Regions from separate parts of the Salinicoccus bachuensis genome, predicted to be linked through region 1. Evidence: predicted binding sites of a transcription regulator. Region 1 holds the regulator's gene; each other region holds the start of a gene.

Region 1 (2,274 bases):
ACGACATACTGCGGTTCGAGCATTGTCATATAGGAGCCGACAATGGACAGTGAAACCGAACTCATAGCCTGTGCAGAAAGCGTGTAGAGCCGATGTTTTGGCAGGTGCGCAAGCTGGTTCTTCAGTGAAATGAAGACCTCGGATTGTCCAAGGATCATGGATGCTGCACCATTATAGGATTCGAGATATCCCATGCCGGTAATTTTGGTCAATAGGAAACCGAGCGCGCGGATGATCATGGGCAGTATTTTGGTGAACTGCAGAATTCCGATCAGTGCTGAAATCACGATGATCGGCAACAGCACGTTGAAGAAGAATACATCTGCAGCTGATCCATCTTCAAGTGTCGTCAGGTCACCCATGACAAAGGCGACACCTTCAGCAGCGAATCCGAGCAGTGCGTTGAAGCCGGTGGCCAGAAATTCGATGACAGCCTGTCCTGCGCCAGTGGAAAGAAGTATGAAAGCGAGCAGCAGCTGGATGGCGAGCAGGATCAGAATGTTCTTCCATTTTTTGAAAGCGAGCTTGCGGTTGCTGCTGACAAGCCATGCAAGGAAGAATGTAAATAAGATTCCGATGATACCCATTAGAATATTCAAGAATTTCACCCCATAAAAGATAAGTTGTGTTCATTATATAGCATGGCGTTATTGTCTGTATATGTAATCATGTGACAAAATCATCCCGATTCATTATAATGCAAACGTTTACAGAAATAAAGGGGGATATGCAAAACATTACATTTGCCATATTTGAGTATAGGATATATAATTTAGTCAAAGAAGGTCAAAAGGGGTGATGTAATGCGCAACATGTCGGATATAATCGAACAGTATCTCAAGCAGCTGATTGAAGAATCCGGCGGTGAAGTCGTGGAAATCAAACGCGCGCATATCGCAGAGAAATTCGACTGTGTCCCCTCACAGCTGAACTATGTGATAAAGACCCGTTTCACCAACGAACATGGCTACACCGTGGAAAGCAAGAGAGGCGGTGGCGGATACATCAGGATCACCAAGGTCGAGACCCATTCCAAATCCGAGTATCTGGCGCGTCTGAAACAGCTGATCGGCGATGGCATTTCGCAGCAGAATGCAAAGCATATCGTCCAGTCGCTGATGGAGAATGAAGTGATTACCATGAAAGAAGCGAAAATCATAGATGCGGTCCTGGAGAGGGAATCGCTGATGCTCGACCTGCCATACCGCGATCGCCTGCGTGCGAATATACTGACGAGGGTGATTGATGTCATTCTCTACACTGAGGAGTGATTGGATGAAATGCGAATCATGCAACGAAAGAGAAGCAACCATTCATATCTCAAAGGGCAACGGCTTCGAAAAGACTGAAAAGTTTCTTTGTGAGCAGTGCGCCAACGCATCGTTTGAGAATGATTTCAGTTATCCGGACGATACCTTCAACATCCAGAAGCTGCTCAAGTCACTGTCCGAGCACCCGTCCCTGCAGCAGACGCAGCGGCGTCCGAAGCAGTGCGGGACATGCGGCTCCACCATCAACACCATTGTACAGATGGGGAAATTCGGCTGTCCGGACTGCTACGCCACCTTCGGCAGCCAGGCCGCCGACATCATCAGCAGGGTGCAGGCCCACCAGTCGGAACATGCCGGGAAGATGCCGGTGAAATCCCGCGCCCATCTGAAAACGAGGAAAAAGCTCGAGCAGCTGAGGGGCCGGCTTGAAAAGCTTGTCGAAACCCAGGAGTTTGAAGAGGCGGCAGTAGTGCGTGATGAAATCAGAGCGCTGGAACAGGCAGGTGATAGTGATGGAATATAGCCATATCAGCCCATGGATGCAGGATGTCGAGGAACTGCCGGTTGAAATGTCCACACGGGTCAGGCTGGCCCGTAACGTGAGCCATCTCCCCTTCCCCTACATGATGAAGGACGATGGTGGCCTCGAACCTGTGCTGGCGAAGTTGGAAGCGGTACTGGATGGATACCGGCGTGTGGAGATGAATGGCCTCCAGTTCGAGGACAAGGCCCTGCTGGTTGAAAAGCATCTGGTGAGCCCATTGTTTACGAAGCGGGGGCTCCTCAGTTATATTAGTGAAGACGAATCCGTTTCCATCATGGTCAACGAAGAGGATCACCTGCGCATCCAGACGATGGGTGTCGGCATCCCGATGATCGACCTCTATAGAAAAGCGGACGCGATCGATGATATGCTGGAGTCGGAAGTCGATTATGCATTTGACGAAAAATACGGCTATCTTACCGCCTGCCCGACAAACGTCGGCACCGGCCTCCGGGCATC
Region 2 (2,274 bases), 540 kb from region 1:
CCCCCCTATACCAGCATGAACACAAGACCTACGCCTGCACCGATGGCAATTGCCGTCAATCCAGCTTCTGCACCCTTCATGATGCCTGCCATCAGATGCCCCCGGATCATTTCCCTGATTGCATTCGTGATGAGGACACCCGGGACGAGTGGCATGACGCTTGCGATGATGATCGTATCAAGCATGAGGCCATAGCCGGTTTCGACAAATGCGATCGAGATGACCGCAATGTACAGGGCAGCAAAGAACTCGGTGAAGAACTTCACCCGCGTATAGCGCTGTATGCCCTCCATCAGAAATACACCACCGGCCCCTCCGATGAAGGCGGCGGGGAAATCCCGCGCCACCCCCTCGAAAAGCAGGAGGAACATGGTGCCGATGACACCCCCTGAAAGGACGAGCAGCCACAAAGGGAAAAAGCGGGTGTTATGTATCTTTTCCATTCCTCTGATTGCCTGCTTCAGGGTCAGCCCGTCAGAGATGCTTCTGGACAGCTCATTGACGACCATCACCTTCTCCAGATTATTGGAGCGCTCTTCGATGCGGAGTGTCTGTGTCAGCGCATAATCGTTCAAAGAAAAAATAATGACCGTGGGAGTAACGAACACCTGGGCATTTTCAATACCGTAATTGGAAGCGATGCGCAGCATCGTATCCTCAATGCGGTATGTTTCCGCTCCACTCTCCAACAGCATCTTGCCACAATTGATCGCAATGTAGAATACATCGCGTACAAAATCTTCGCTAAGGACTTCATCTGGAGCTTCTATAACCTCAAGTTCGCCACTCACACGGCCCACCTCGATTGACACCCCCGGAGAGAATCGAACTCCCATCTCAAGAACCGGAATCTTACGTGTTATCCATTACACCACGGGGGTATGATAAAATCATATTCGTATTTCCTAATAAAGCATATACAAGTATAACAATAATTACAAATGAATTAAAGGCTTAATTTTACTCTTTATAGCAGATGTTTTTCTTTTGACCTTATTTGACTAATGTGGTATAAATAAATTAGTGAATGATAGCAATCATATTCCCAGGAGGTAATACAATGAATTTAATACCTACAGTTATTGAACAGACGAATCGCGGAGAACGTGCCTATGATATCTACTCAAGACTGCTGAAGGACAGGATCATCATGATCGGCACAGGCATCGATGACAACGTGGCCAACTCCGTCGTCAGCCAGCTGCTCTTCCTGCAGGCCCAGGATCCGGAAAAGGATATATTCCTCTACATCAATTCCCCGGGCGGCAGTGTTACGGCCGGCATGGCGATCTATGATACAATCCAGCACATCAAACCGGATGTACAGACGATCTGCCTCGGCATGGCGGCATCCATGGGCTCATTCCTTCTTGCTGCCGGTACCAAAGGCAAAAGGTTCGCACTTCCTAATGCCGAAGTGATGATCCACCAGCCGCTCGGTGGTGCACAGGGACAGGCGACAGAAATAGAGATTGCAGCCAAGCATATCCTGAGAACACGGGAAAAGCTCAATAAGATTCTGGCTGAACGTACCGACCAGCCACTGGATAAGATTGAAACGGATACGGACCGCGACTTCTTCATGACAGCGGAAGAAGCCAAGGAATACGGTCTTGTGGACGAAGTGATGGAGCCTGAAAAGCTTCAGGGCTGATCCCTTCATAACAGAAAGCCGGGAGAAAAATTTCCCCCGGCTTTCTTTTTTTGGTTGAAATCTGATTATGTACGCACCTTAAAGGATATAATGACACTAAGGAGCGTGATGATATGAATGTATTGATAACAGGCGGATCAGGTTTTGTCGGTTCCAGGCTTACGGATATATTGAGGCAGGAGCAGGATCACGTCTATATACTTAGCCGGAGTGAAGACGATTCAGACCATCCATTCGTCCATTATATAAAGTATGATCCGGATCGTCCGGAGGATGACTCATGGATGAAGGACATGCCGCTCAAGGTGGATGTCATCTACAATCTTGCCGGTGCCTCCCTTGAAGAGAAGTGGACCGATGAGCACAAGGAAGAGATCCTCGATTCGAGGGTGGCTGTAACACGCATGCTCAGACGCTGGGTGGAACAGGCGGACATCACCCCCAAAGTGCTCGTCAATGCAAGTGCCATCGGCTATTACCCTGTAAGCAAAAGTGTGCGCTATACGGAAGCGGACCAGTTTGCCCCACATGATTTCCTGTCCAGGGCGGTTGTGGCATGGGAAGGTGAAGCGAAGAAATTCGAGGACCTCGGTATCCGGGTCGTATGTGCACGCTTTGGT
Region 3 (2,274 bases), 660 kb from region 1:
AACATAAGCTGGTCAGCATATAGGAAAATCCCGCAGCCTGGAGGTTGCGGGATTTTTTTGTGTCCAATCCCCCTTATACGGGTATGGAGGATGCAGAATGAATAAAGCCCCTCAATAATGAGGGGCAGTCTACAGGAAGAATATATGATACAGGATGGCGAATGAACCCAGCGCAAAACAGTAGTAGGTGAATATTGCGAGATTCCCCCGCTCCATCACACCCTGCAGCCACTTCAGACCGAAGTATGTGGCGATGATGCTGGCGATGAAGGCAAGTGCGTAAGGAACGGCGAGCGACATGATCTCGGGGTCGTTTACAAGGTCCCCGACGGAGATCAGCGCTGTGCCGAGCGACACCGGAATGTAGAGCAGGAAGACGAACCGGAGGGCGTTCTTCTGGTTCATGCCGACAGCCATCGAACCGACGAGTGCCGCACCGCTGCGACTCACACCAGGCATCAGTGCGACGCACTGGGCCAGTCCGACGATGATGGCATCCTTGACGTTCAGGTCCCCATCCCGCTTTACACCCCGTTTGTTCTTGATGAACCAGAGTGCAATGCCGGTGACGAACAGCATCAGGCCGACCGTCAGCATGGAGACGTTGTCCCCGATGATGTCCTTGAGCAGGATGCCGAGGACGCCGACCGGAATGGTGGCGATGACGAGATAGATGGTATAGCGGAAGTCTTCTGTCGCCTCCTCATCCCGTGCCCCTTTGAAAAGAAACCGGCTCAGATTGATGACAATTGCCGTAATGTCCATCCGGTAGATGAACAGGATTGCGACGAGCGAAGCGGTGTTCAGCAGTATTTCGAATGACAGCCCCCGCGCCTCGATTCCGAATATTTCCCGGGCGATGACGAGATGGCCGCTGGATGAAACGGGTATGGGTTCAGTGAACCCCTGCAGCAGCCCTAAAAATATGTAACGGATAATTTCCATGATGTCCATGATTCAACCTCCTATGAAACCCTAGAATATTAATATAAAATAAATGCCGTATAAAAGCCATCAATTACTTGAAAATTCATGTCGAGAGTGTATAATATAGTTAAAGGTCAAAAAAGGTCAAACATTATTCCCATGAATTTTGAGAAAAACAGCCCTTTATTTTCGCAGAAGAGGTGATGAATATGGATATCAACAGAATGACGTACACCGTGCAGTCCATCATCGAACGGGCACAGTCGATCTCCGTGGACCTGAAGCTCCAGTCGATAGAAGTGGAGGCCGTCATGAAGGGACTACTGACTGTCGACGAAAGCATGGCGCGGGATGTACTGGAACGGGCGAACATCGATGTGGACGCACTGCTCGCAAAATATGATGAAAAGCTGTCGAAGTACAACGTGGTCAAAGGCGACAATGTCCAGTATGGCCAGTATATGTCGAACGGATTCACGCAGCTTGTGAACCGGGCCGAGAAGATCATGGCCGAGATGAAGGATGAATATGTATCTGTCGAGCATATGCTGATGGCCGGCATCGAGACGGAACCGATCCTGAAGGATACTGTCGGGAACAAGAATGAAGTGATCAGGGAAATCATCAACAAAGTCAGAGGGGGAAACCATGTGACAACACAAAATCCGGAAGTGCAATATGAAGTGCTTGAAAAATATGGGCGCGACCTTGTCGAGGAAGTCCGGAGCGGCAATGTGGATCCGGTGATCGGACGCGATGAGGAAATCCGCAATTCGATCCGCATACTGAGCCGCAAGCGCAAGAACAACCCGGTGCTGATCGGTGAGCCGGGGGTCGGCAAGACGGCCATCGTGGAAGGGCTCGCCCAGCGCATCGTACGCAAGGATGTACCGGACAGCCTGCTCGATAAGACCATCTTCGAACTCGACCTGTCCGCACTTGTCGCCGGTGCCAAGTACCGCGGTGAGTTCGAGGAGCGCCTGAAGGCGGTCCTCAAGGAAGTGAAGGAATCCGAAGGGCGCATCCTGCTCTTCATAGATGAAATCCATATGCTGGTCGGCGCCGGCAAGACCGAAGGCGCCATGGATGCCGGCAATATGCTGAAGCCGATGCTTGCCCGCGGTGAACTCCACTGCATCGGTGCGACCACACTGAATGAATACCGCGAGTATATCGAAAAGGACTCTGCCCTGGAACGCCGTTTCCAGAAGGTCCAGATACCGGAACCGGATGTCGAGGATACGATTTCCATCCTCCGCGGACTGAAGGAGCGCTATGAGGTGCACCACGGGGTGAGGATCACCGACCGTGCCCTCGTTGCAGCGGCTGAACTGTCCGACCGCTATA

What was found. The regulator CtsR, encoded in region 1, represses protease genes until heat stress. The targets are predictions, from matches to a motif close to ATGGTCAATAAAGGTCAAACA.
Region 2: clpP (ATP-dependent Clp endopeptidase proteolytic subunit ClpP) is a predicted target of CtsR. The motif match lies at 985-1,005, and genes of this name have one in related genera.
Region 3: clpB (ATP-dependent chaperone ClpB) is a predicted target of CtsR. The motif match lies at 1,058-1,078, and genes of this name have one in related genera.

The regions. Positions count from the first base shown of each region.
Region 1 covers NZ_CP138333.2:2,508,257-2,510,530, reverse strand. Annotated here, with positions in the region: gene RQP18_RS12680 (NupC/NupG family nucleoside CNT transporter) at 1-599, opposite strand, end outside; gene RQP18_RS12675 (CtsR family transcriptional regulator) at 804-1,271, shown strand; gene RQP18_RS12670 (UvrB/UvrC motif-containing protein) at 1,276-1,794, shown strand; gene RQP18_RS12665 (protein arginine kinase) at 1,748-2,274, shown strand, end outside.
Region 2 covers NZ_CP138333.2:432,323-434,596, reverse strand. Annotated here, with positions in the region: gene RQP18_RS02255 (threonine/serine exporter family protein) at 6-791, opposite strand; tRNA gene RQP18_RS02250 (tRNA-Arg) at 810-881, opposite strand; gene clpP (ATP-dependent Clp endopeptidase proteolytic subunit ClpP) at 1,061-1,654, shown strand; gene RQP18_RS02240 (TIGR01777 family oxidoreductase) at 1,768-2,274, shown strand, end outside.
Region 3 covers NZ_CP138333.2:545,943-548,216, forward strand. Annotated here, with positions in the region: gene RQP18_RS02820 (metal-sulfur cluster assembly factor) at 1-7, shown strand, start outside; gene RQP18_RS02825 (undecaprenyl-diphosphate phosphatase) at 130-954, opposite strand; gene clpB (ATP-dependent chaperone ClpB) at 1,137-2,274, shown strand, end outside.